DNA from 3 places in the Ruegeria sp. R8_1 genome. Region 1 is predicted to be linked to each of the others. Evidence: riboswitches for the same ligand, from Rfam matches in the RefSeq annotation. Region 1 holds a riboswitch; each other region holds the start of a gene.
The links. A riboswitch is a leader RNA that binds a small molecule or an ion and turns the genes downstream of it on or off. The one in region 1 is predicted to bind cobalamin.

Region 2: linked by a shared signal. The riboswitch ahead of J7380_RS13405 (DUF1636 domain-containing protein) and the one ahead of J7380_RS15995 (hypothetical protein) in region 1 are both predicted to bind cobalamin.
Region 3: linked by a shared signal. The riboswitch ahead of J7380_RS01750 (DUF1636 domain-containing protein) and the one ahead of J7380_RS15995 (hypothetical protein) in region 1 are both predicted to bind cobalamin.

Annotation. Positions count from the first base shown of each region.
Region 1 is NZ_JAGHRL010000007.1:46,864-54,557, forward strand. It holds gene nudC (NAD(+) diphosphatase) at 1-603, opposite strand, end outside; gene J7380_RS15980 (bifunctional 2',3'-cyclic-nucleotide 2'-phosphodiesterase/3'-nucleotidase) at 782-2,641, shown strand; RNA gene ffs (signal recognition particle sRNA small type) at 2,681-2,779, shown strand; gene J7380_RS15990 (alpha/beta fold hydrolase) at 2,819-3,676, opposite strand; cobalamin riboswitch at 3,813-4,032, shown strand; gene J7380_RS15995 (hypothetical protein) at 4,114-4,521, shown strand; gene J7380_RS16000 (dual specificity protein phosphatase family protein) at 4,523-5,011, opposite strand; gene J7380_RS16005 (DNA polymerase III subunit gamma/tau) at 5,085-6,896, shown strand; gene J7380_RS16010 (YbaB/EbfC family nucleoid-associated protein) at 7,282-7,626, shown strand; gene recR (recombination mediator RecR) at 7,690-7,694, shown strand, end outside.
Region 2 is NZ_JAGHRL010000005.1:261,147-268,840, reverse strand. It holds gene napA (nitrate reductase catalytic subunit NapA) at 1-1,853, opposite strand, end outside; gene J7380_RS13430 (chaperone NapD) at 1,850-2,143, opposite strand; gene napF (ferredoxin-type protein NapF) at 2,140-2,655, opposite strand; gene J7380_RS13420 (iron ABC transporter permease) at 2,849-3,862, opposite strand; gene J7380_RS13415 (ABC transporter substrate-binding protein) at 3,864-4,811, opposite strand; gene J7380_RS13410 (ABC transporter ATP-binding protein) at 4,808-5,611, opposite strand; gene J7380_RS13405 (DUF1636 domain-containing protein) at 5,611-5,967, opposite strand; cobalamin riboswitch at 6,069-6,273, opposite strand; gene J7380_RS13400 (XRE family transcriptional regulator) at 6,400-7,047, shown strand; gene J7380_RS13395 (glutamine amidotransferase family protein) at 7,228-7,694, shown strand, end outside.
Region 3 is NZ_JAGHRL010000001.1:350,277-357,970, reverse strand. It holds gene J7380_RS01780 (protein-L-isoaspartate O-methyltransferase) at 97-750, opposite strand; tRNA gene J7380_RS01775 (tRNA-Cys) at 978-1,051, shown strand; gene J7380_RS01770 (hypothetical protein) at 1,363-2,292, shown strand; gene J7380_RS20320 (helix-turn-helix domain-containing protein) at 2,528-2,755, opposite strand; gene J7380_RS01760 (class I SAM-dependent methyltransferase) at 3,093-3,890, shown strand; gene J7380_RS01755 (NAD(P)-dependent oxidoreductase) at 4,106-5,098, opposite strand; cobalamin riboswitch at 5,210-5,419, shown strand; gene J7380_RS01750 (DUF1636 domain-containing protein) at 5,495-5,878, shown strand; gene cobW (cobalamin biosynthesis protein CobW) at 5,880-6,935, shown strand; gene cobN (cobaltochelatase subunit CobN) at 6,938-7,694, shown strand, end outside.

The DNA.
Region 1 (7,694 bases):
ATCTCCATGCGTGATCAACATGATCACAACCGGGTCCGTGCGCGGGAAATGCTGCCCCCCGCAAGACGGACAGCTGCGCTGCCATCCCGCCTGCGCCAAATCACTGGCGGCACCGCAGCGGGCGCAGAAACGGTGCGTCTCGTGCCAGCCGATCACCGCCTTGGCTGTTGCCGCCAGCTCCGCATCCCGAGGGTTCAGACGGGTCATGATCCGGCGCAATTCGACAAAAACATGCCCGATGGGCAACGCGGGGTGCTGTTGCTCGGAACGGTCGAAGAATGCCCCAACCTCGGACAGGTCCAGCCCCTCGGCGTCCCACCCCGAGATGTCCAAAGCGAATAGCGGAACGTGATCCGAAATACCTAAAAAGACCGGATCCTCAACAATACCACCCGGTCCATTGCGCAGCAGATCGTGCGTCAGCGGCAGCAACGCCAGCCGATCCAGAGCTTCGCCCTCGACCAGCACCTTACCGCGCCACAACAAAAGGCACCTTGCCTCCGGGTCGTTTGCGACTTGCGCAAGCCCCTCGGGATCGTTGCGCAGATGCGCCGCGCGATCCAGTCCCGACCCGCCAAACGTCACGGTTTCCGCGTATTTCATTACAATCCCTTCAGGTTGTCGGCACAGGGCTGCCACGAGCGCCGGATCGTTGCAACGACATTTCTGCCTCGTGGGAAATTGAGGAGATAATGTGATCAACTCAAACTCTGCCTTGAAACTTGCGTCAAATACTCTTTTTGTTGAAATAGGTTAACCAAAAACGTCTAAAAGTAGAGTATTGCAACATCCCCCTTCCTCTCTAACCGCAACGATCAGGATTTTGGGAACCTCGGATCTACATATGAATGTGACCGGGTTTGACTATTATCGGGATGCGCCGGAACCCATGATTGGGTTTACCCGCACAGCCACACTGATCCGCCAAGCTCGAACCGAGGCCAAAGATGCCCTGACCATCTTGCTGGATAACGGAGATTCGCTGCAGGGAACGCCTATTGGGGAATGGGCCGTAACACAAACCCAGACCCGTCATCCTCTGATGGAGGCTTTCGAAGCGCTGGATTACGATGCCATCGGGCTGGGAAACCATGATTTCGGCTTCGGCTTACAGGTTCTGGACCGTATCCTGCCCCAATCCCCCTGCCCTGTCCTATGCAGCAACACGCACCGGTTGGACCGCCCCGGTGCTTGGAGCAGGCAGACAGTGCTAAGGCGAACCATGAAAGCCGGAGGCCGCGAATATCCGATCAGAATCGGCGTTTTTTCAGCCCTGCCGCCGCAAACTGCGAACTGGGAGGCGCACCGCCTAGAGCAAAAGGTGCGCATCGACGATATCCTGTCCACGGCACGACATGTGTCGCAAGAGTTGAAGGCCACTGGCTGCGATCTTGTGATCGCACTGGCGCATTCCGGGATTGGCACCGCCCAACCGGAGCCGAATCTGGAAAACGCCGTGATTCCCGTTGCGGCCATCGAACCGATCGATGCGATCATAGCGGGACATTCACATCTGACTTTGCCTGGCGCGTCGCATAAAGGGTTTGCGTTCGTGGACAGTGCCAAAGGTCAAGTGCACGGCAAGCCGGTTGTCATGCCGGGCAGTGCAGGGTCGCATCTTGGTGTGATTGACCTGACGATGACACTCGGTGACGACGGAAAATGGCATGTAGAAACGCACCGTTCACACCTGAAGGCAATCGCACCCGACTTTGTTGGCGCTGAGGTTCTGGAAGACCCCGAACTGTCGCGGATTTTTGCTAAGGCGCACCGCGAAACTCGCGCGCAATGCAACACGCCCGTTGGACACACGTCGCATCATCTGCACAGCTATTTCAGCTTTTGCGCCTGGGATCGCGGTCTGGCGCTTGTGGCTGCCGCGCAAGCCGCAGCATTGCGGCAGCATGTGCAGGGAACTGCCTATGCGGGGCTACCCGTCTTGTCGGCAGTTGCGCCGTCGAAATTCGGCGGTCGTGCAGGACCTCGGTTTTTCACCGATATCCCACCCGGGCAGATATGTACGCGACATGTCGCCGACCTGAACGTGTTTCCGAATGAGATGCAGGCCGTCATTGTCTCGGGCACTGAAATCAAGGATTGGCTGGAAATGTCCGCTGGCGTGCTGAACCAGATGCGCCCGGGTGAACAATCGGACCTTGTGGATGCGAATCGCGCCGGACATAATTTTGACGTGCTACACGGGTTAACTTACGCACTAGATCTAGCATCTCCGGCGCGGTTCGACACAGGTGGCGCAATACTTCATCCCAACAGCCATCGGGTTCGCGAATTGCGATTCAACGGCCGCCCTATCGACGCAAATCAGCGCTTTGTTGTCGCGTTGAACAACTATCGCGCCAACGGAGGCGGGAACTTCCCGTTTGCCGAAAACGCGACCCGAATTCCTCTGCCAGTCCTTCCGATTCAACATATTGTAAGGGATTACCTGTCGGGCGTCTTACCAATAGACCCGTTGGAAGAGGCGCCCCAGCCTTTTCGGTTGTCACCCATACCCGGTGCCCATGCGCTTGTGAAAACCGGAGAGGCCGCTGACCAACACCTGGAAGAACTGGTACACTATCGCGCCAAAGTCATCGGTCCGGATGCGAAAGGTTTCCTGAATATTCAGCTCTCCCTCTGACGGGTTGCCAAGCACGAACCAAATGCCTATATCCACCGTTGAGAGGTTGGCGCGGGCGAGCGCCTCGCCAACCTGGTCAGGTCCGGAAGGAAGCAGCCACAACGAGCCCCGCTTGGGTCGATGTCCAACCTCTCACTTCATCCCCCGACAGTTTTGACCGGTTTAGACGCGCAGCACTTATGCGATCAAGCGCGGCCATAGGGACGCGTTGCGACGCGCGAACGCGCCGATATGGCCAATGTCCTTCAGTCCGAATTCCTGCGGTGACAGTACATGACGCCGAGCGCTGGAGCCGTACAGATCTGCCAACCGCCAAACGGCTTCGGGCGGAACCATCTGGTCGTCCTCGAAAGTGAACAGATCGACCGGTTTGCCTTTCTCTGCCCAGGTTGCGGCTGGTAGCGTTTTTCCGATTTCAGGCAGATAGTTTTGGGGCGCCGTGCACCACTTACGCCACTGCCAGTAAACCGATGCAGGCAGGTCGGCCCCAAATCCCACTGCCTTTCCTGGCAGGTATCCAACGGTTTTTACCGCCAGCGGAACATGTCCATACCAGAACAAGGACGCCAGCGCGCGATAAGGCCAAGGGTGATCACTGATTGTCACCAGCCCCGAACACACACAGATCATGCGATCTATATGGTCGATATCAGGTTGTATTGGCCCCAACATCCCTCCGACCGAGTGTCCTATGCTCCAGTGTTCTGCGTGTGGGTAACGTTGGCGCATTTCCGCTCTGGCGGCAGGCATGTCGGTCAGCGCCCAATCCGCCATCTTCACCCGCGATTCCTGCAGTGGTCCGGTTAGTGAGTGGCCAAAGTCGCGATAGTCGTAGGTCAGGCAGGCGATCCCCTGATCCGCTGCCAGCCAATGCGCGAAATGCTGATAATAATCCCTCGGGACACCGGTCGCACCATGTACAACCACAGCGACTTTGGGATCGGTCACGGGCCGGTACAGGCGCGCCGACAGCATTGCCGAACCGGCAGAAAACCGAAAATCCTCGGTCAGGACGGGGGGTGTATCATCCAGCATAGCATTGCTCACCTGATCTGAACTGTTCGGTTTACCCCTTATCCCCACTTCTTTGGCCAGGCTGAGTCAAGGGCGCATCAAGATGACCAAACGTCCACTTTGCACCTACTGCCGCTTGACTCAAAGCCCGCTCAACCGCTAGCGATGGCGTGATGGTTCTTGTCCCGTGTCGGGACAGGATGAAAAGGGAACACGGTGCGATTCTGCCCGGTCATGCCGGAACGAACCAAGGCCGCGACTGCCCCCGCAACTGTAAGCGGTAAGCAATGCCGAAATACCACTGGCCAAACGGCTGGGAAGGTCGGCAACGCGATGACCCGCAAGTCAGGAGACCTGCCATCAAAGCAAAACTGTAACTCGGGCGGGGTGTCCGGGCGGGATTGTCAGCGCGCTGTCACACCTGATCCATGCCCCGTTCCCCGCGCGGAGGGCGCATTATGATCTGGAAGACAAAAACGCACCAATTCAGTGCAACCCTATGTCAGAAAACCGGCAAGACCTGCCCGGCTCTGGCGCAGATGGCACGGGCTGTTGTGCAAGCGATGGAATCCGCAGTGCCCGCCACTTCGGATGACTTCGCCTTGGACGGCAGCGGAGAGCTGGGCCATTGCCCACAGGGCTGCATCGCTCGATTCCGCGCCCGGAAAGATCAAATTCGCATCTTCTGCGGCACCAGCACGGACGCCTCGCTCGACGCATTGGATGGTTATGCGGATATGCTGTTCGGCCCCGATGCGGCGGCCCGTCCGGCCAGCCTGTTGCCAGCGCCGCCCTGCGCCATGCTTGAAGTGTCAGAGCTGGCCCCGGCGCAATCAGCACAGCCCCAGCAGCATCTGGCGCTGTAACTCAGTCCGGCGCGCAGGTTGCCCAGCGCATTTGCCCATCGGTTTCAACCGCACAGGGCCGCACGGCGCGCAAGCGACGCAACGCCGCGTCAGGTGCTATGCCCTGTTCGACCATCAGCCGCAGGGCGATCATCCCCGACCGCCCGCACCCGCCCCGGCAATGCACCAGCACCCGCCCTCCACGCGCCAGAATATGCGCGGCGGACTGGCTGATCTGCGGCCATGCGGCCTCGGTGTCTGGTGACGGCGCGCCAAAATCCACAATCGGCAGGTGCGTCCAGCTTATGCCCTCGGCGCGCAGGTCATCCCCCAGTGTTCCCGCCCCGGCCTGCGCCATCTCGGGGCTTGTGGTCATCGAGATCACAAGACCGGGCCGCCAGCGGCGGATAACATCCAAATCCCGCGCATATTCCTCCGTGCGCCCCGGCAGCGGTGACAGCGCGACATGGCCAGCCCCGACCGCGACCGCGTGAATTGCAAATGGCTCCATCCCCGCCCTCCTTTTCACATCGCTTCTATGCCGTGCAAACTGACCTGCAAACCGAATTTCCCCGTTGGCGGCGGTGGACGCGGGCGGCGGGGGTCTCTACGCTGCGTCGGAACCCGAATCCGACAGAGCAGATATGACCGACACGCCCAGCCCCGCCTATCAGGTTCTTGCCCGCAAATACCGCCCCGAAACCTTTGCCGATCTGGTCGGGCAGGAGGCCATGGTACGCACATTGAAAAACGCGTTCGAGGCGGATCGGATCGCGCAGGCCTTTATCATGACCGGCATTCGCGGCACCGGCAAAACCACCACGGCCCGGATCATTGCCAAGGGCATGAACTGCATCGGCCCCGATGGTGAGGGCAAACCCACGACCGAACCCTGCGGCCAGTGCGAACATTGCACCGCCATCATGGAAGGCCGCCATGTCGACGTGATGGAGATGGACGCCGCCAGCCGCACCGGTGTCAATGATATCCGCGAGATCATCGACAGCGTCCGCTATCGCGCGGCCTCGGCCCGCTACAAGATCTACATCATCGACGAAGTTCACATGCTGTCGACCAACGCCTTCAACGCGCTGCTCAAGACGCTTGAGGAACCGCCCGAGCATGTGAAGTTCATCTTTGCCACCACCGAGATTCGCAAGGTTCCGGTGACGGTCCTGTCCCGCTGCCAGCGCTTTGACCTGCGGCGGATCGAGCCCGAGGACATGATCGGCCTGCTGCGCAAGATCGCCGATGCCGAAGGCGCACAGATCGCCGAAGACGCGATGGCGTTGATCACCCGCGCCGCCGAGGGTTCGGCGAGGGACGCGACCTCGCTGCTGGATCAGGCGATTTCACACGGGGCTGGTGAAACCAGCGCCGATCAGGTGCGTGCGATGCTGGGTCTGGCCGACCGGGGCCGGGTGCTGGACCTGATGGACATGATCCTGCGCGGCGACGCCGCCGGGGCGCTGACCGAACTTGGCGCGCAATATGCCGAAGGGGCCGACCCGCTGGCCGTGCTGCGCGATCTGGCCGAGATCACTCATTGGGTGTCGGTGGTGAAAATCACGCCGGATGCCGCCGAAGACCCGACCGTTTCCCCCGATGAGCGCGCGCGGGGTCAACAAATGGCCGAGGCCCTGCCGATGCGCGTTCTGACACGCATGTGGCAAATGCTGTTGAAAGCACTCGAGGAGGTCTCGGCCGCGCCCAATGCCATGATGGCCGCCGAGATGGCCGTGATCCGCCTGACCCATGTGTCCGATCTGCCCAGCCCCGAAGAGCTGATCAAACGGCTGCAGGACGCGCCTCCCCCAACGCCCAACGGTGGTCCGGGCGGTGGAATACCCGCGCCAACTCATGCCGCGCAGGCCCCGGTGGCGTCCACCTATGCGCCGCCCGTTCGCGGCGGGGCCGGAGCGCCCACGGCCGCACTGGCGCAGGATGTGCAGACGGCTCTGGCACGATATCCGAGTTTCGAACATGTGGTTGAGTTGATCCGCACCAACCGGGACGTGAAGCTGCTGGTCGAGGTCGAAAACGGCGTCCGGCTGGTGTCCTACCAACCCGGACGGATCGAGTTCACCCCGACGGACGCGGCCCCAACCGATCTGGCCGCGCGCATGGGCACCGCACTACAACGCTGGACCGGCAATCGTTGGGCGGTGACGATCGCGCCCAACGGTGAGGCCGCGACCATCGCCGAACTACGCGATGCTGCCGATCTGGCCCTAAAGGCCGAGGCCGAACAGCACCCGCTGGTGCAGGCCGTTCTGGCGCAGTTCCCCAAAGCGAAGATCAAGCGCATCGAAACCCCCGAAGAGCGCGCCGCCAAGGTCGAAACCGAAGCCCTGCCTGAGGTCGAAGACGAATGGGACCCGTTCGAGGAGGACTGATCCTCTCGCTCTTGGCTTCAAGCACGATGGCAGAAGTCTGCGACAAGGAGCGCCCGCGTTGGGACCCGGCTTCTGGCCCAGCATCTATGTTGGACGAGTTCTTCGCACTGATTTTGAACCCTTTCGTGCTTGGAATGCTCTGTCTGACTGCAGTTGCAATTCTGTCAAAGTGGCGCATTCCAAAGTGGATCCTCGCGGTTGTCTGGCTATCGCTATCCATCTTGATCGGTATCGATCACTACGGCCCTGTTCTGAACGATGTTCGCTGGTTCGCAATGCAAGAAGGCTGTATTGGCTCTCCCCTCTTGTTCATTGCGCTCGCAATTGCGATATGTGCCAAACTCATTCACGGCGCTCTGCGCCCCCGCTTACAGGAGAAAACGTAATGCTTAAAGGACTCGGCGGTCTGGGCGATATGGCCAAGATGATGAAATCCGCGCAGGATCTGCAGACCAAGATGACCGACATGCAGGAAGAACTGAACAATCTGATGGTTGTCGGCGAATCCGGTGCTGGTCTGGTCAAAGCCACCGCCACCGCCAAGGGCGAACTCAAAGGTCTGGACATCGACCCCTCGATCTTCAACGGCGACGACAAAGAGGTCGTCGAAGACCTGATCCTCGCCGCGATCAAAGACGCGCAGACCAAAGCCGCCGAACGCGCGCAGGCCGAGATGGCCAAGCTGACCGAAAGCATGGGTTTGCCCGCAGACATCAAGCTGCCGTTCTGATAGACACGCCTGACGGTCCAAAGGCCGGGCACCCTGCCCGGTCCCTGTGCAGGGGTACACGCGTTGAG
Region 2 (7,694 bases), on a different contig from region 1:
TCATTGTCGAACCCTTCGGCGGTTTCCGACAGCGGGTATTGGTCGACCACGCCATTGGCAAACAACACGTCATACATGGTCTTGCCGCGATGTTCAGGCATGGTGGCCAGCAATTCCTCGCCCCAGACCTCTTCGACGGTGAAGCGTTTCGAGAATTCCATGACCTGCCAGACATCCGACTTGGCCTCGCCCGGTGCCTTGACCTGTTGGCGCCAGAACTGGGTGCGGCGTTCCGCGTTGCCATAGGCGCCTTCCTTCTCGACCCACATGGCGGTGGGCAGTATCAGGTCAGCAGAGACGGCGGTGACGGTCGGGTAGGGGTCCGACACGGTGATGAAGTTTTCCGGATTGCGATAGCCGGGATAGCCTTCCTCGTTGATGTTGGGCGCGGCCTGCATGTTGTTGGTGCATTGCACCCAATAGGCGTTCAGGTCGCCATCTTTCAGCTTGCGGTGTTGCAACACTGCGTGGAAACCGGGTTTCGCCGGGATGGTGCCTGCGGGCACGTTCCACGCGGTCTCGCAAATCTCGCGGTGCTTGTCGTTCATGACCACCATGTCGGCGGGCAGACGGTGGGCAAAGGTGCCGACCTCACGCGCCGTACCGCAGGCCGAAGGCTGACCGGTCAGCGAGAACGGCGAGTTGCCGGGCTCAGAGATCTTACCCACCAGCAGGTGGACGTTATACATCAACGAGTTCACCCACGACCCGCGTGTGTGCTGGTTGAAGCCCATGGTCCACAGGCTCATGACCTTGCGGTTGGGGTCGGCGTATTGCTTGGCCAGACGCTCCAGCTTGTCGGCAGGAACGCCGGACAGTTCGGACGTGTACTCAAGCGTGTATTTGGAAACCGCTTCGGCATATTCCTCGAAGCTGATCGGTTCCATTTTGCCGACATTGGGGTTTTCGGCGGCTTCCTGCAGCGGGTGATTGTCGCGCAGGCCGTACCCGATATCGGTGGCCGTTTTGGTGATGTTGACGTGGTTCTTGACGAACTCTTCGTTCACGGCGCCGTTCTGGATGATGTAATTGGCGATATAGTTCAGGATCGCCAGATCGGTTTGCGGTTTGAAAACCATACCATTGTCGGCCAGCTCGAACGAACGATGCTCGTAAGTCGACAGTACATGCACTTCGGACCCTGGTTTGGTCAGGCGCGTATCGGTCAGGCGCGACCACAGGATCGGGTGCATTTCGGCCATGTTCGAGCCCCACAGAACGAACGTGTCTGCGTGTTCGAAATCGTCATAGCAGCCCATCGGCTCATCAATACCGAAGGTGCGGATAAAGCCCACCACAGCGGATGCCATGCAGTGCCGCGCGTTGGGGTCGATATTGTTCGACCGGAAACCCGCCTTCATCATCTTGGCAGCGGCATAGCCTTCCCAGACCGTCCACTGACCCGAGCCGAACATGCCCACGCTGGTCGGACCTTTCTTGGCCAGTGCCTCTTTCCATTTGGCGGCCATGACATCAAAGGCTTCGTCCCAGCTGACTGGTTCGAACTCGCCATTCTTGTCGTATTCGCCATTGGTCTTGCGCAGCAGCGGAGTGGTCAGGCGGTCTTTGCCATACATGATCTTGGACAGGAAATAGCCCTTGATACAATTCAGGCCGCGGTTCACCGGCGCGTCCGGGTCGCCCTGAGTGGCCACAACGCGGCCTTCCTTGGTGCCGACCAGAACGGAACAGCCCGTTCCGCAGAACCGGCACGCGGCCTTGTCCCAGCGGATATCCGGCGTCGCCGCCTGAGCGTCGGCCGCGCCTGTGGCCAGCGGAATACCGGCGGCCGAGGCCGTGGCTGTGGCCGCAGTGGCCTTGAGGAATGTCCGGCGTGATTCAGAATGTGTCATAGCGTGAGCCTCCGGCTGGTGGTTTGGCTTGGGGCATCGGGACGCGGGCGGGTCTCTGCGAGGTCCTCGAAATGGTGATAGGTCAACGTCAGAGACACGACCCCCGGGATCTGGTGCAGATCCATGATGGTCTCGGACGCAAGGCGTTCAGGGGTATCTTCGACAACGACGACGAAACGGCCGTCTTCGGTCTGGGCGTGGAGTTCGACGCCCGGAGTTGCGGCCATGGATTGCGCCGCATTGGCGGCATAGTCCGGCGCGACATGGGCAAGGCAACCGCAGATGTTCATTGTATCGCTTCCATTTGAGGTTGAGGGTTGTGCTTCAGTGTAAGTGCGTCAGCAGGACAAAGCGCCTCGCACAATCCGCATCCATTGCACGCGTCAACATTCAAAGCGGGTTCCGCGCGCCCTTGGGTTTGGAGCGAAAATCGGATTGCATTCTGCTCGCAATTATCCTGACAGATGCGACAGCTGACGCCGTTCATGGATAGGCATGCTTGCTTTTCAAGCGACGCGCGCCATGGCCACAGGGCCAATCGGCCGATATCAAGCGCCGGTGTTGGGCAGGCTTCAGCGCACGCGCCGCAAAACGTGCAGGGATTTTCGGTTGGAGTGAACGCGGGAAATCCATCTGCCGCGATTGAAAGAACGCCTTCGGGGCAAGCCTCGACGCAGTCTTGGCATTTTGTGCAATCATCATAAAAGACACGGCCGTCCGATCCCGGAGGCCGGGCTGTTTTGCCGTCCTCTTCGTGAAATCGGGCGCGCAGGAACGCGCGACGGGTCGTCACTGGGTCCATTTTTGACCTGGCTCTCGTCGTTTCTTTTGTTTACTAATTTCCGATTAGCTTTTTTGAAACGAGCCGGTTTTGATTTAGATCATTTTTTGGGCACTATTAAGGTTGATCTAGGATATATTTTTAAATGAATGTCGGAATTTGATTGGTGATCACAGTTTTCAGCCCAAGAATGCGTAAACAGGTTCCGTGTAATCTACCGCTTCGCGTTTGCAGTTCTCAGCAACAAAATGAACACGAAAACGGACCCTAACGAGGTGGTCACTATGCCGACCGGCAGTTCTTGCGGGGCCAGCAGCAGCCTGCTGAGGATATCGGACCCGGTCAGCAAAACAGCGCCGACCACTGCGGCCGCAGGGATTAAGTGGGTGTGCAGTGGTCCGGCAATTCCGCGCGCGATATGCGGAACCATCAGCCCGACGAACCCGATCACCCCGGCGACTGAGACAAATACAGCCGTAGCCAAAGCGGCAACGAAGAACATTTTGAAACGCAGCGACTGAACCGGGACACCCAGTGTTGACGCCGTCATGTCACCGGTCAACAAGGCGTCCAGCCAACGGCTGCGATATAGTGAATAGGCCAGAATCAGGACCAAACCGGCGCAGACGAGCGGAAAGGTTTCCCAGCGCGCCAGACCCAATCCGCCCAGCATCCAGAAGATGACAGAATGCGCAGCACGGTTGTCACCTGCGAAAATCAGGTAATTAGTCAACGCCGAGAACAGAAACGACACGGCAAGCCCAGCCAGGATGAGCTTTTCCGGTGCACTGGTTCGCAGCCCGTGGACCAGAGCCAGCACAATGCCCGAGGCCACGAGACCCCCACAAAATGCTGCTATCGGCAAAGTCCAGAACCCCAGTATGTCACCAGTCACCGTAATGACGAACACTGCCCCCGCCGCCGCACCGGAGGACAGGCCGAACAGGAACGGGTCGGCCAGATCGTTTCGGGTAGTCGTTTGCAGCACAACTCCAACAATTCCAAGGCCAGCGCCGATCACGGCGGCAAAAAGCGCGCGGGGCAGGCGCAGGTCGAAGACGATACGGTGAAGGGGTGACATGTCTCCCTCGATCACACCAGCGCCGAGCAGAATAGCTGAGACCGTATCGGACAGAGGAATGGATGTGGTTCCGTAGATTGTCGAAACCAGAAGAAGGGCGGCCAGAATGGCCACCCCCATCAAAAGTGTCAGCCCCAGACGGCCCAAATCAGTTCAGGCCCGTGCGCATGGCCGCTGCCAATTTTGCGATGGCCTGAATGTTTGCCGGCCCAGGTGTCAATTCTTCGTACCGCAAACCGATCCAGCGCTCGTTTTTGACCGCGTCGGTTTGTGACATCACAGGATGTTCTTGCAGAAACTTGAACGTATCCGCTGCTCCGTTTCCGGTTTGATAATCCAACAGCACTAGAAATTCAGGGTTCGCGGCTGCCACGGTTTCCCACGACGTGCGACCCCAGCTTGTGTCCATATCACGGGTAACGTTGAGACCACCCGCCGCTGCTATCATTGCGTTGGGGATTGCGTATTTCCCGGCAGTGAACGGAGCGTCCGCCGGGCCATCCAACAGAAACACTCGAGGTTTCGGTAAGTCTGCGGTTTGTGCCTCGATTGCGGTCAGTTCATCCTTCCAACCAGATACAAGCGCTTCGGCCTTGTCTTCGACATGCATGACTTTGCCCAGTCGCAGAATGTCGTCAAACAAAAGGTCCATGCTGGCCTCGGGGCGGTCTTTATGCAGATGAACGCAGCTTTCAGTCAGGATCATGGTTTTGATCCCGAACGGGGCAAGTGTTTCTGGCGTTACATCTCCACCGGGACGCATTCCATAGTACCATCCAGCGAAAAACAGATCGGGTTCTACCGCTACAATGTTTTCCACCGAGGGATATTTCGGGGCCAGTTCGGGGATATCTCCACGTAGCGTGTCGAATTCAGGACTGGTTTTGTACCAGCCGGTGATGCCCGTGAGACCGACGATTTTGTCTTGCAGACCCAGCGCAAAGGCCATGTCTGTCATGTTCATGTCATGTACGACCAACCGTTCGGGCTGGGTTTCAAACACCAGCGGTTCACCACAATTGTCTACGGTCACTTCATGCGCGGCAACACCGCTCGCCATGGCTATAACCAGAGCCACGGACAAGATATGTTTCATTTTGGAAATCTCCTGGAGGGTTGGGAAACAGTGGTTTTTCGTATGTCCAGCGCGGGGATCATCCGACCGTCGTGCTGAAAGAATAAGTAGTCGACGCCGAACGTGTCGCGCACATGTTGAGTCGTCAGGACCTCGGAAACAGGGCCAAACCCGGTCAGCCGGGTAGATTTCATCAACGCGACATGGGTGGCGAATTCGGGGATCATGACAATGTCATGGACAATCATTATGACGGTTATCCCCAGTCCAGCGACCAGCGATAACATCCGCCCTTTGGCGTCGGGATCCAAATGGTTCGTCGGTTCGTCCAAAAACAGAAGAGTAGGGTTCTGCGCCAGCGCACGCGCGATATGGGCGCGCTGACGTTCGCCACCCGACAACACTGCCATGCGCTTGTCGGCAAGCTCCAAAAGGCCGGTCAGGTCCAGAATTCGCGTCAAGTCGTTTGCGTGATCTTCAGAGGAGCGGTCCGAGCGAATTGGAATTTGCCCAAGTGCCACATAGTCACGCAGATGCAACCGCCCATCGGGATATTCTTGCTGACTGACGACGGCAATTTTTCGGGCGCGCTCCGTCGCTGACAATGTCTTCAAGCTCTGCTCTTGCACCAGAACGTCGCCTTCGGACAGAGCTTCAGCGCCACATAGTAAGTTCAGCAGAGTGGTTTTGCCAGCGCCATTCGGACCGGCAATGGCCAGAACCGACCCCTCTTCCAGATCGAACGAGATGTCCTGCAACAGAACTTCACCGTGAAAAGAATAGTAGGCTACACCACGCGCCTGCAGGAAGGGTCTGGTCATCATCGAGCTCCTCCAACAGCCAACGCCGGCATGCGCGCCAATGTCTTGGTTATCAGAGGTGCAGGCCTGTCTGTGGCCTTTGTCCAACCAGTCGCGCTGCCCAGGTATTGCGCGGCGAATTGGGCAAGAGCATTCAGCTCCTGCTCGGTGCCGATATCACCAAACAGGTATTGGGCTTTTCCCGGGGCCTGAAATCCGACGGTGACCGGGTGATCGCATCCAGCCATACAATCTACTGTACGCACTGCGAAACCCGCAGGCAATTCAGGGCACAAGGCATCCGCAATGTGCTGCGCTGCCTCCAGACCCTGACAGGTCGCGCAGATCAGAACAAAATGATCAGTGGGCCCGGTCATCAAGCGCCTGTTGCACGGCCGCTGAGGCCGTACTGAAACGCGGTCGCGCATAAAGGCGTACGAGGTACCATCAAGCCTCCTTCCAGGACGCCCCGCCCCGGGTTGGTTTCGGTTGCGATGGCAGGTCTCCTGACTTGCGGGTCGAGGCTTGGCCACCCTTCCCGACATTATTCATGTCAGTGGGATATTGGCTTCGCTCACCGCCTACAGTTGCGGGGGCAGTTACGGACTTGGCACTTAAACCTCACCGTATTCCCTTTTCACCGCTGGAGCATGCCCCAGGGAACCATCAAATGCGTCACTGCCCGAGATCAGATCGCCGGTCAACACAAATCACCGGAGGTTGCGCAGGAATATAGTTTTGAAAATATGTTTCCCTTCAGGAAAATTGCAGGCGATAACGGCGAAGCGAAAGGCGTTAAGGATAGGTTGGTGAAAGCATCAAACGATAGGTCCAAACTTCAGTTTTCTCAGGATCCCCACAAGGTCAGGGACCCCGGTGAAAAGAACCTCGAAACGGCGATCGGTCGGGAAATCCGCGCGTTGAGGTTACAGCAGGGCGTAACAATTGCGGAATTGTCGGGGCTGACCGGATTGTCCATCAGTATGCTGTCAAAAATCGAAAACGGATACACATCGCCTTCATTGACGACGCTGCAATCTCTGGCCAATGCCCTAAGCACACCGATCACTGCCTTTTTCCGCAGATATGAAGAAACCCGAAACGCAACCCACACCAAAGCGGGAAAGGGCGTTGAAACAGAAAGAGCCGGGACACGCGCAGGCCATCAATACAGCCTTTTGGGTCATATGGGGTCTAATGCCAGCGGTGTTGTGGTCGAACCCTATCTGATCACGCTGACGGAAGAGTCCGACACTTTCCCCACGTTCCAGCATGACGGGATTGAAATGCTCTACATGCTTGAAGGCGAAGTCGACTACAGACACGGCGATCAAATTTATCTGCTCGAGCCGGGGGATACGTTGTTCTTTGATGCGGACGCACCGCACGGACCCGAAGTGCTGCGCAAACTGCCAGCTCGCTACCTGTCGATCATCTCATATCCACAAAAACGTTAGTCACGATTCGGCGATTGATAAACCGCTGCTGAGGTTTTGCGGGGTGCCCTCTGTGATTTTTGAATGCGGGGGAAATAGATAGCCCAAAATATTCCTGATATGAATATTAATTTCCCATTGTTGATAACCTGAAGTTCGGGTGTTAGCGTCTGCCCAACTCAACACAGGAGAAGCTGACACATGTGTGGAATTGTCGGCCTTTTTTTGAAGGACAAAACGCTCGAGCCTCAATTGGGCGCGATGCTGACAGAAATGCTGATCACAATGACGGATCGCGGCCCGGACAGCGCCGGGATCGCGATTTATGGACCTGTCGGAGATCAGGCAAAGCTCACCGTGCAATCCGACAATCCGGACGCGGATTTTCTGACTCTGGCCGAAGATTTGGCCGACGTCTTGACCAGCCCCGTCAGCTTGGGTCGCAATGACACTCATGCGGTTCTGAGCATGGCCAACGACAAAGTCAGCGCTGCGCGGCAGGCGCTGAGGGAATTGCGCCCTGGCCTGCGGATCATGTCCGACGGCGATGCGATCGAAATTTACAAAGAAGTTGGATTGCCTCGGGAGGTGGCGGAGCGGTTCCAATTGACCTCGATGTCCGGCAGCCACGGGATTGGCCATACACGCATGGCCACTGAATCCGCCGT
Region 3 (7,694 bases), on a different contig from region 1:
CACGAAATCCTCTCAAATCAAAAATTACGCTGCCCTGTCGACAGTTTGCGCGTTTGTTTTCAACTAATCAAGGCGACAGAAAAAACTATCACGGAATTATAGCGAAAATACACTTTCTGTGGAAAATGCTGCCAAAACCGGCGCATTGGCGTTGAACGCATGACGCCAGGTCACACGGCCATTCGACTTATGGCCGATCCGAACGGTGCCTAGCGCTCCTTCCATGAACACGCACGCAATTCGACCGTGGTCTTTCAACTGATCAATCAGCCTGTCCGGAATCTGCTCGACCCCTCCTTGCACCATGATCACGTCGTATGGCCCATGCTCGGCCGCGCCTTGATCGAGTGGCCCGACATGGACGATGGCATTGTCGGCGTCTGCTTCCATAAGAATGGTCTGAGCCTCTGCTGCCAGGTCTTCGTCGTCTTCCACGGCCACGACCAATTCGGCCATCCGCGCTGCAATTGCTGTCGAATACCCCATGGCCGGAGCAATATCCAACACGGCTTCATCATTAGAAATATTCAACAGGTCCAGCATCTTAGCCAGAGTTCTGGGTTCAAGCATAAAGCGACCGTTCCCGAGGTCGATCAGCTCCTCGACATACGCCGCCTCGCGCTGCGAATCCGGGACGAAATTCTCGCGCCGGACGGTGAGCATCGCGTCGATGATAGGAAATTTCGTGACGTCAGAGGGTCGGATTTGCGTGTCAACCATTGTACGGCGACGGGCTGCGAAATCTGTCATTGGATCGCTCGTTCTGTTCCCTAGTGTGCGTGGCTTGTGCCATATCCGGAAGAAACCGGCAACGCCTCAGTGCCTTCAAACTTACGATATCAGACAATAATTCAGAACAAGAGCACTGCTGTGACAAATAAGCAGACTGAAATTTGCGGCTACCCCTCTGGACGCCCCAGACGAAAGCTGCTAAAACGCCGGTCACACCACGACAAGTATTTGATTTTACTTGAAAAGGCGAGTTGGCGGAGTGGTGACGCAGCGGATTGCAAATCCGTGTACACCGGTTCGATTCCGGTACTCGCCTCCAGATCACAATTGCAAGATGTTGTTTTTGAACAATAATTTTTTCTCAGGCTGTTGGCCCTAAGTTTTCCCGCAACAAATCCCGCAACATTCCAGAAAAATATTCCATTATTTCCAATTAGATAACCCAAGTTCAATTTCCTCCGACGCAACCAGCAATAGAATGTCCATGGCCGGGTTTCGCAATTTCCCACCAAAAATGTCTCAGACAAACTAGTTGTCGCTCTTGATGAATTTGAAACGTGTCGATCAACCAGAAAGCGCATGAAGGGCTGGTTTACTCAGGTCTCCTAAGTCAAGCACTCATAACGATAGATGGCCGATGCTCAGGCAAGGCTCGGCAAAGACAAAATAGGCAGGATTGGCGAGTTGGCAGAGATAGAAAAAGGACAAAGGTTTTCCCACATCTATGTAGACAAAGGAGCGCCACTTAAGGACAGCAAAAAAGCTCGTTTTCGCATTTCGAAGTTGGCTAGCACCTATTTCCCTGAGACAAAACTACAGGGTAACTACCGCACATTCGATCACGCAAAATACGCCCAGGAGTTTATCGAAAACGAATTGGGCGTGAGGTTCGCGACACAATCGACTACGGGCATGTTAGTCAAAAGTTGGGAGTGGTTCTTTAATCGAATAACCGTTCTGGAGTTACTGGATACAGTCACAATTCTGGTTATGTATCGTCGCAACCAAAGCATGGACGTAAGCAGTTTCGTCGATGGCGTACGAAGGGTCTTTAAAGACGAAAACCTTGCTTATGACGTCGATGAGGACGGGGGTGTTCACCCACTTGTCGACAGTGCGTTTAGCGCTTCAAGGCAATCGTCAATTGCTGCATTAAATGAAGAAAGGTACTCAGCCACGTCAAAATGCGTTGAAACAATCGACTTTCATCTAATGCAAGAACCAGTCGACTACATTGGAGCAATTCGATCCGCTTTCAGCGCAAACGAAAATCTCTTCAAACTAATGTACAAAGTCCCCCGGTTGGACGCGCGTTCTGCAGGCGAAAAACTAGGAAGGGAACTTCAAGCCCTTTATTCCGATCATCCAACTTTGCAAGCAGCTTCTGGGAAGTCATTGGAATCCTTCAAGGATTGGATCAATGCAGCTCACTTTTATCGGCATGAGCAAGGTATTGAGACCCCTAATCAGCCCACTGAGGAGGCGGCAATTCTACTTGTTTCACAAGGTCTTTCCTTTGTTAGGTGGCTCGCACAAATAGATCGGAACAAAGGATCGTAGTTGCGTCGGCATGGTCAAGTTGAACGCGCCATGCCGATCCCGCAACAAATCCCGCAACATTTTCGGGACCTAGGGAGAACAAAGCCAACCTAACCAATTGTTTTTATTTATTTTTAATTTTTCTTAGGTTCGATTTCAAAACAGGTACTCGCCTCCACTTATTTTCAAGCACTTAACGTAAAAGACCCACTACGCGAGCGGGCCATTTTACATTCCATTTTACAATCAGGGTTCCTCAACCGTTCTTTTTTGCTCCTTTCAGGATGTGCAGAACTTCGTCTGTTTCTTCGGGAGAGACCTTCGCATAGCGCTCGATCATCGCCGAAGCGGTGCGGAGCGACCACCCCATGCAGGCAGCGATTTGCCCCAACGACAGCCCCTCGCGAAGCAGGCGCGCTGCTGCGGTTCCACGACAGTCGTTCACACCTGGCACAAAAAGACGAACGCAAAAACCAGCCGTCACGAAATATTTCTTTGTTCAATCGCAGACGTGCGCTCGTTTAGAGATTTTTGGCTGTGATGTAGTTCTTGCTGGCGCGCGGGATGTCGAATCCAGCATAGGTGGCATCAATCGTCGTACCCAATTTCAGACGATTGGAACTACGGTGCTTGGCGGGAAGAATAGACTATATCCTCAACTTGAAAAAATCTGTGTGAGCTACCTTCCGGTCGACATGGTAGCGAGTTCGAATCCTCGGAGGTGTGCAATTTTTTTAACGTCGGCTTGGACCGCTTCGGCAGTTTTTGGCTTTTACGTCGGGCAATAGGAAGAGCGTCGAAATTACTTCTTGGCAACAGGGATGGCACCTCTTAAGCAAGATTGCGAAGACCCCAATTCAAGGATTATTATAGTGTTTTTTCGCCGCAAACGAGACAAGCAAAAGCAGAATGATCAAGCGCCTCAAGTACAAGAGGCAAACGAAGTACAAGAGGAAAACGAAGTCCACGAGGCACAGAAACAAGATCCGTTTCCGCATGTCGATGAGTTTCCCCATGAACAAATCGCGGAACAAAGGCATTGGATATTGCGGTACGCGAAAAAAGGCGGAGTTGGCGCCGAATTTGGCGTATTTCGCGGTCATTTCTCGACAGTTATCTGCCGTTATCTTCAACCCGAGAAACTGTATCTGGTCGATCCATGGGAGAAGCTCGGCGAGCGGTTTGACTGGGGCATTGGACCCTACACGAACGACAACAAACTGACAACTCAGCAGGCCAAGGAGGACATGCTGCGCCGGACCGAAGGTTATGATATGGTCGAGGTTGTCGAGGATTTTGAAGACAACTTCATCGCCGGGCTGACCGAAAAGCTTGACTTCGTTTATCTGGACAGTGGTCACCATTACGATGAAGTGATGACGACACTGCGGCTTATTGACTCGATTCTTGCTCCCGGCGGAGTGATCATCGGTGACGACTGGTATTCGAATCCCAAGCATTATTCGGGTGTGTGCCGTGCCGTCAACGAGTTCGCTAAAGAGGCTGACTACGAGATCATCGCCGCGGGATACGACGCACAGTTCTGTATCCGCCGGGTTCGGGATGTAGAGTACACCCACCAATTCGGCAGTGAAGCCCTAATCCATGAGAACTACTGAACACAGGCAGGCCAATGGCCCCGATGCACGTCATCGGGGTTTCTCCCGTTCTGAGGGGATCATGCAAAACTGAACCAAGACCGGGTATCAGCACACAAATTGACTCTTGCCCCGGTAGTTCGGGTAGTTCAGTGGCCTGAAAAAATGGCAGCGAGCCTAATCCTCGCCGCCACTTTTCCAAGTCGGTCAAAGCGTTTTCGCGCGGTGCAATTGCGTCATTCGGCCCGACGTCCCTGAGGAATAACCTCGTATCCGGACGCTTCCGGCTCGTAGTCTTCCATTTCGGACGGGAAGCCGGGGGCCGTGATATCCAGCCCGGTGGCCTCTTCCAACCGCTTGATAATATTAGGGGATAACTCTCGATCGCCATAACGGGCGATGCCGTCGTCAAAGATACGCATCATAACCGGGTTGATCTCGAGCGGCACCCCCGCCCGGTCCGCCACATCCTGAAACAGGCCAATGTCCTTTTTTACCAGATCCATCGTGAACGAAATGTCCCGCGAGCCGTTCAGAATGACTTGGCTTTCGGTTTCATGCACGAAGGATGTCCCGGATGAGATCTTGATTGCCTCGTATGTGGTGTTCAGATCCATCCCGGCGGCTTTCGCGGTCACAAGTGCTTCTGCGCAGGTGATCAGGTTGGCGGTGGCAAGGTAATTGGTCAGCACTTTCAATACCGAAGCAGTCCCGAGGTCACCGGTATGCAGAACCCGTCGGCCCATGGTGGTCAGAAAGGGCAGTATGCGCTCGAATGTGGCCCGGTCGCAGCCCGCGAAGATCGAGATATTGCCCGTCGCGGCGCGATGACAGCCACCCGATACAGGACAGTCGACGGCCGCCCCTCCGCGTTCGATGACCTGTGCACCTAACCGCTTGACCTCGGCCTCGTCGGTGGTGGACATCTCCATCCAGATTTTGCCGGGGCTGACCTCGGGCAGCATCTCCTGCATCACCGCGTCCGAAGCGGCAGGCGATGGCAGGCAGGTAATAACCGCGTCGCAATCGCGCATCAGCTGGGCCGGGCTTTCGGCGGCCTTGGCCCCCTGTGACACGAAGCCGTCGACGAGGTCAGAGTTCAAATCATGTACCGTCAGTTCGATCCCGTTGCGCAGCAAAGACCCTGACAGTTTGCCGCCCACATTGCCCAAGCCGATAAAGCCCACCTTCATGCGATACACCTCCTTTTTTGGCGCCGTTTTGTTCATGGCAGCATGCCGCCCCACCCAAAGTCATGCCGCCCAGCGACGCTGTCAGGTCGCTTTTAACCTGCGGTGCGAAAGATGTTTGCGACTCGCTTGACAAGGGCCTGCCCGGTGCCGCATGTCCGAGCCGTTGGTGTCCATCTGCAGATGGATGAAAAGGGAATGCGTCAGCGGGTCATCCGTCAAACGCAGCCGCCCCCGCGACCGTGACCGGAGAGGGTGCCCAAGCCACTGGCCAGCAAGGCCGGGAAGGCGGGTCATCCGACAGGGCAACCGCCCTGAAATCCGCAAGCCGGGAGACCTGCCAGCACCCGCGATTGAAACCGGACGGGGTGTTCCGGTGTCGGGTCACGCACGACCCGCATGAAACCCCGTCCCCCACGATGAGGATTTAGGGGGATGAGAGACGTGACCGAAACCGCTCCGGTCGAGCTGCTGGTTTGCACCACGTGCCGCAGGGGCCTGCCCGTCGAAGATGACGCCCAGCGCCCCGGCACGTTGCTGCACAAGGCGCTGGAGCAGGCCGATCTGCCCGAGGGCGTGGCGCTGAAGGCTGTTGAATGCCTGTCGAATTGCGATCAGGGATGCTCGATCGTGCTGCGCGGTGGCCCTGCGCGCTGGACCTTTGTTTATGAGAACCTGAACGAAGTCGACCATGTCGACGTGATCGTTGACGGCGCGACCAAATATCTGGCCACCGAGGACGGTCTGGTCAAATGGCGCGAGCGCCCCGAACATTTCCGCAAAAACTGCGCCTCGCGCATTCCCCCGATTGGAGCCTGACATGTCCACTTTGGAAAAACTTCCCGTTACTGTGATCACCGGCTTTCTGGGCTCGGGCAAAACCACGCTGGTGCGGCACCTGATGCAGAACCCGCAGGGCAAGCGTCTGGCCGTTGTGGTTAATGAATTCGGCGATGTCGGCGTGGACGGCGATATCCTGAAATCCTGCGCCATCCCCGATTGTCCGGCGGAAAACATCATGGAACTGGCCAATGGCTGCATCTGCTGCACCGTCGCCGATGATTTCATCCCCACGATCGAGGCGCTGATGGCGCTGGAGCCGCGCCCCGAGCATATACTGATCGAAACCTCGGGTCTGGCCCTGCCCAAACCGCTGCTCAAGGCGTTCGACTGGCCCGATATCCGTTCGAAAATCACCGTGGACGGCGTGATCGCGCTGGCCGATGCCGAGGCCGTTGCCGCTGGTCGCTTTGCCCCCAATGTCGAGGCGGTGGATGCCCAGCGCATGGCCGATGACTCCATCGACCACGAAACGCCTCTGTCCGAAGTGTTCGAGGATCAGATCTCCTGCGCCGATATCATCCTGCTGACCAAACCCGATCTGGCCGGCCCCGAGGGTGTCGCCAAAGCCAAAGAGATCATCGCCGCCGAGGCCCCGCGCCCCCTGCCCGTGGTCGAAGTGGCCGAAGGTGTGGTGGACGTGCGCGTCGTGCTGGGTCTTGAGGCAGCCGCCGAGGACGACATGGAGGCTCGCCCCAGCCATCATGACGGCCACCACGATCACGAGCATGACGATTTCGAAAGCATCATCGTCGAGCTGCCAGAACAGACCGACCCGGCCGATCTGGTCGCAAAAATCGAACGTCTGGCCAAGGAACTGAACATCCTGCGCGTCAAAGGCTATGCTGCTGTTCAGGGCAAGCCAATGCGGCTGCTGGTTCAGGCCGTCGGCGCGCGCGTGCGTCATCAATATGACCGCCCGTGGGAACTCGGCGAAGAGCGCCGCTCGCGTCTGGTGGTGATTGCCGAGCATGACGATATCAAAGAGGCTGAAATCCGCGACATCCTCGTGGGCGTCACCGAGGCTGCCGAGTAATCATGCACGTCGTCTTCCGCGAAAGCCACGGGCTCGAGGAAACCGAGACCCCGACCGATCTGGGCCAGAGCCCGGCGGATCTGGTGGTGCTGTCCTTTTCCGACAGCGACCTTGGCGCTTTCGCGGCGGGCTGGCATCGCGGCGGCGGTCCGGACGGTCGGATGCCGACCCTGCGGCTGGCCAATCTGACGGCGCTGAAACACCCTCTGTCGGTTGACACCTATGTGGAACAAACGTTGGAGGGTGCCAAAGGCATCCTGATCCGCCTAATCGGCGGGGTGCCTTATTGGGCTTACGGGCTGCAGCAGGTTCTGTCGCTTGCGCAGGCCAAGGGAATTGCTGTGGCCGTTCTGCCCGCCGACGGGCGCGAGGATACGCGGCTGGATGAGTACTCCACCCTGCCCGTCTCGACCCTGCGACGGTTGGCGCATCTGTGTGACACCGGTGGCGAAGTTGCAGCACAAGCCGCTTTGGCACAGATGGCGCTGGCAGCGGGGCTTTATGCGGGTCCGGTGATGGGGGCCAAAACGATCCCCGACTGCGGCGCATGGTGCCCGGATTGCGGTGTGATCCCGGTGGAACAGGCGTTCTCCGGCGATGCGAAACGCGTCGTGGTCAGTTTCTACCGTGCCTATCTGACTTCGGCTGACACGGCGCCCGTAGCCGCCCTGATCCGCAGCCTGCGCGCGCGTGGCTTTCAGGCCGTGGGCCTGTTCGCCCCCTCACTCAAAGCCCCCACCGCCGCCGACTGGCTGCGCG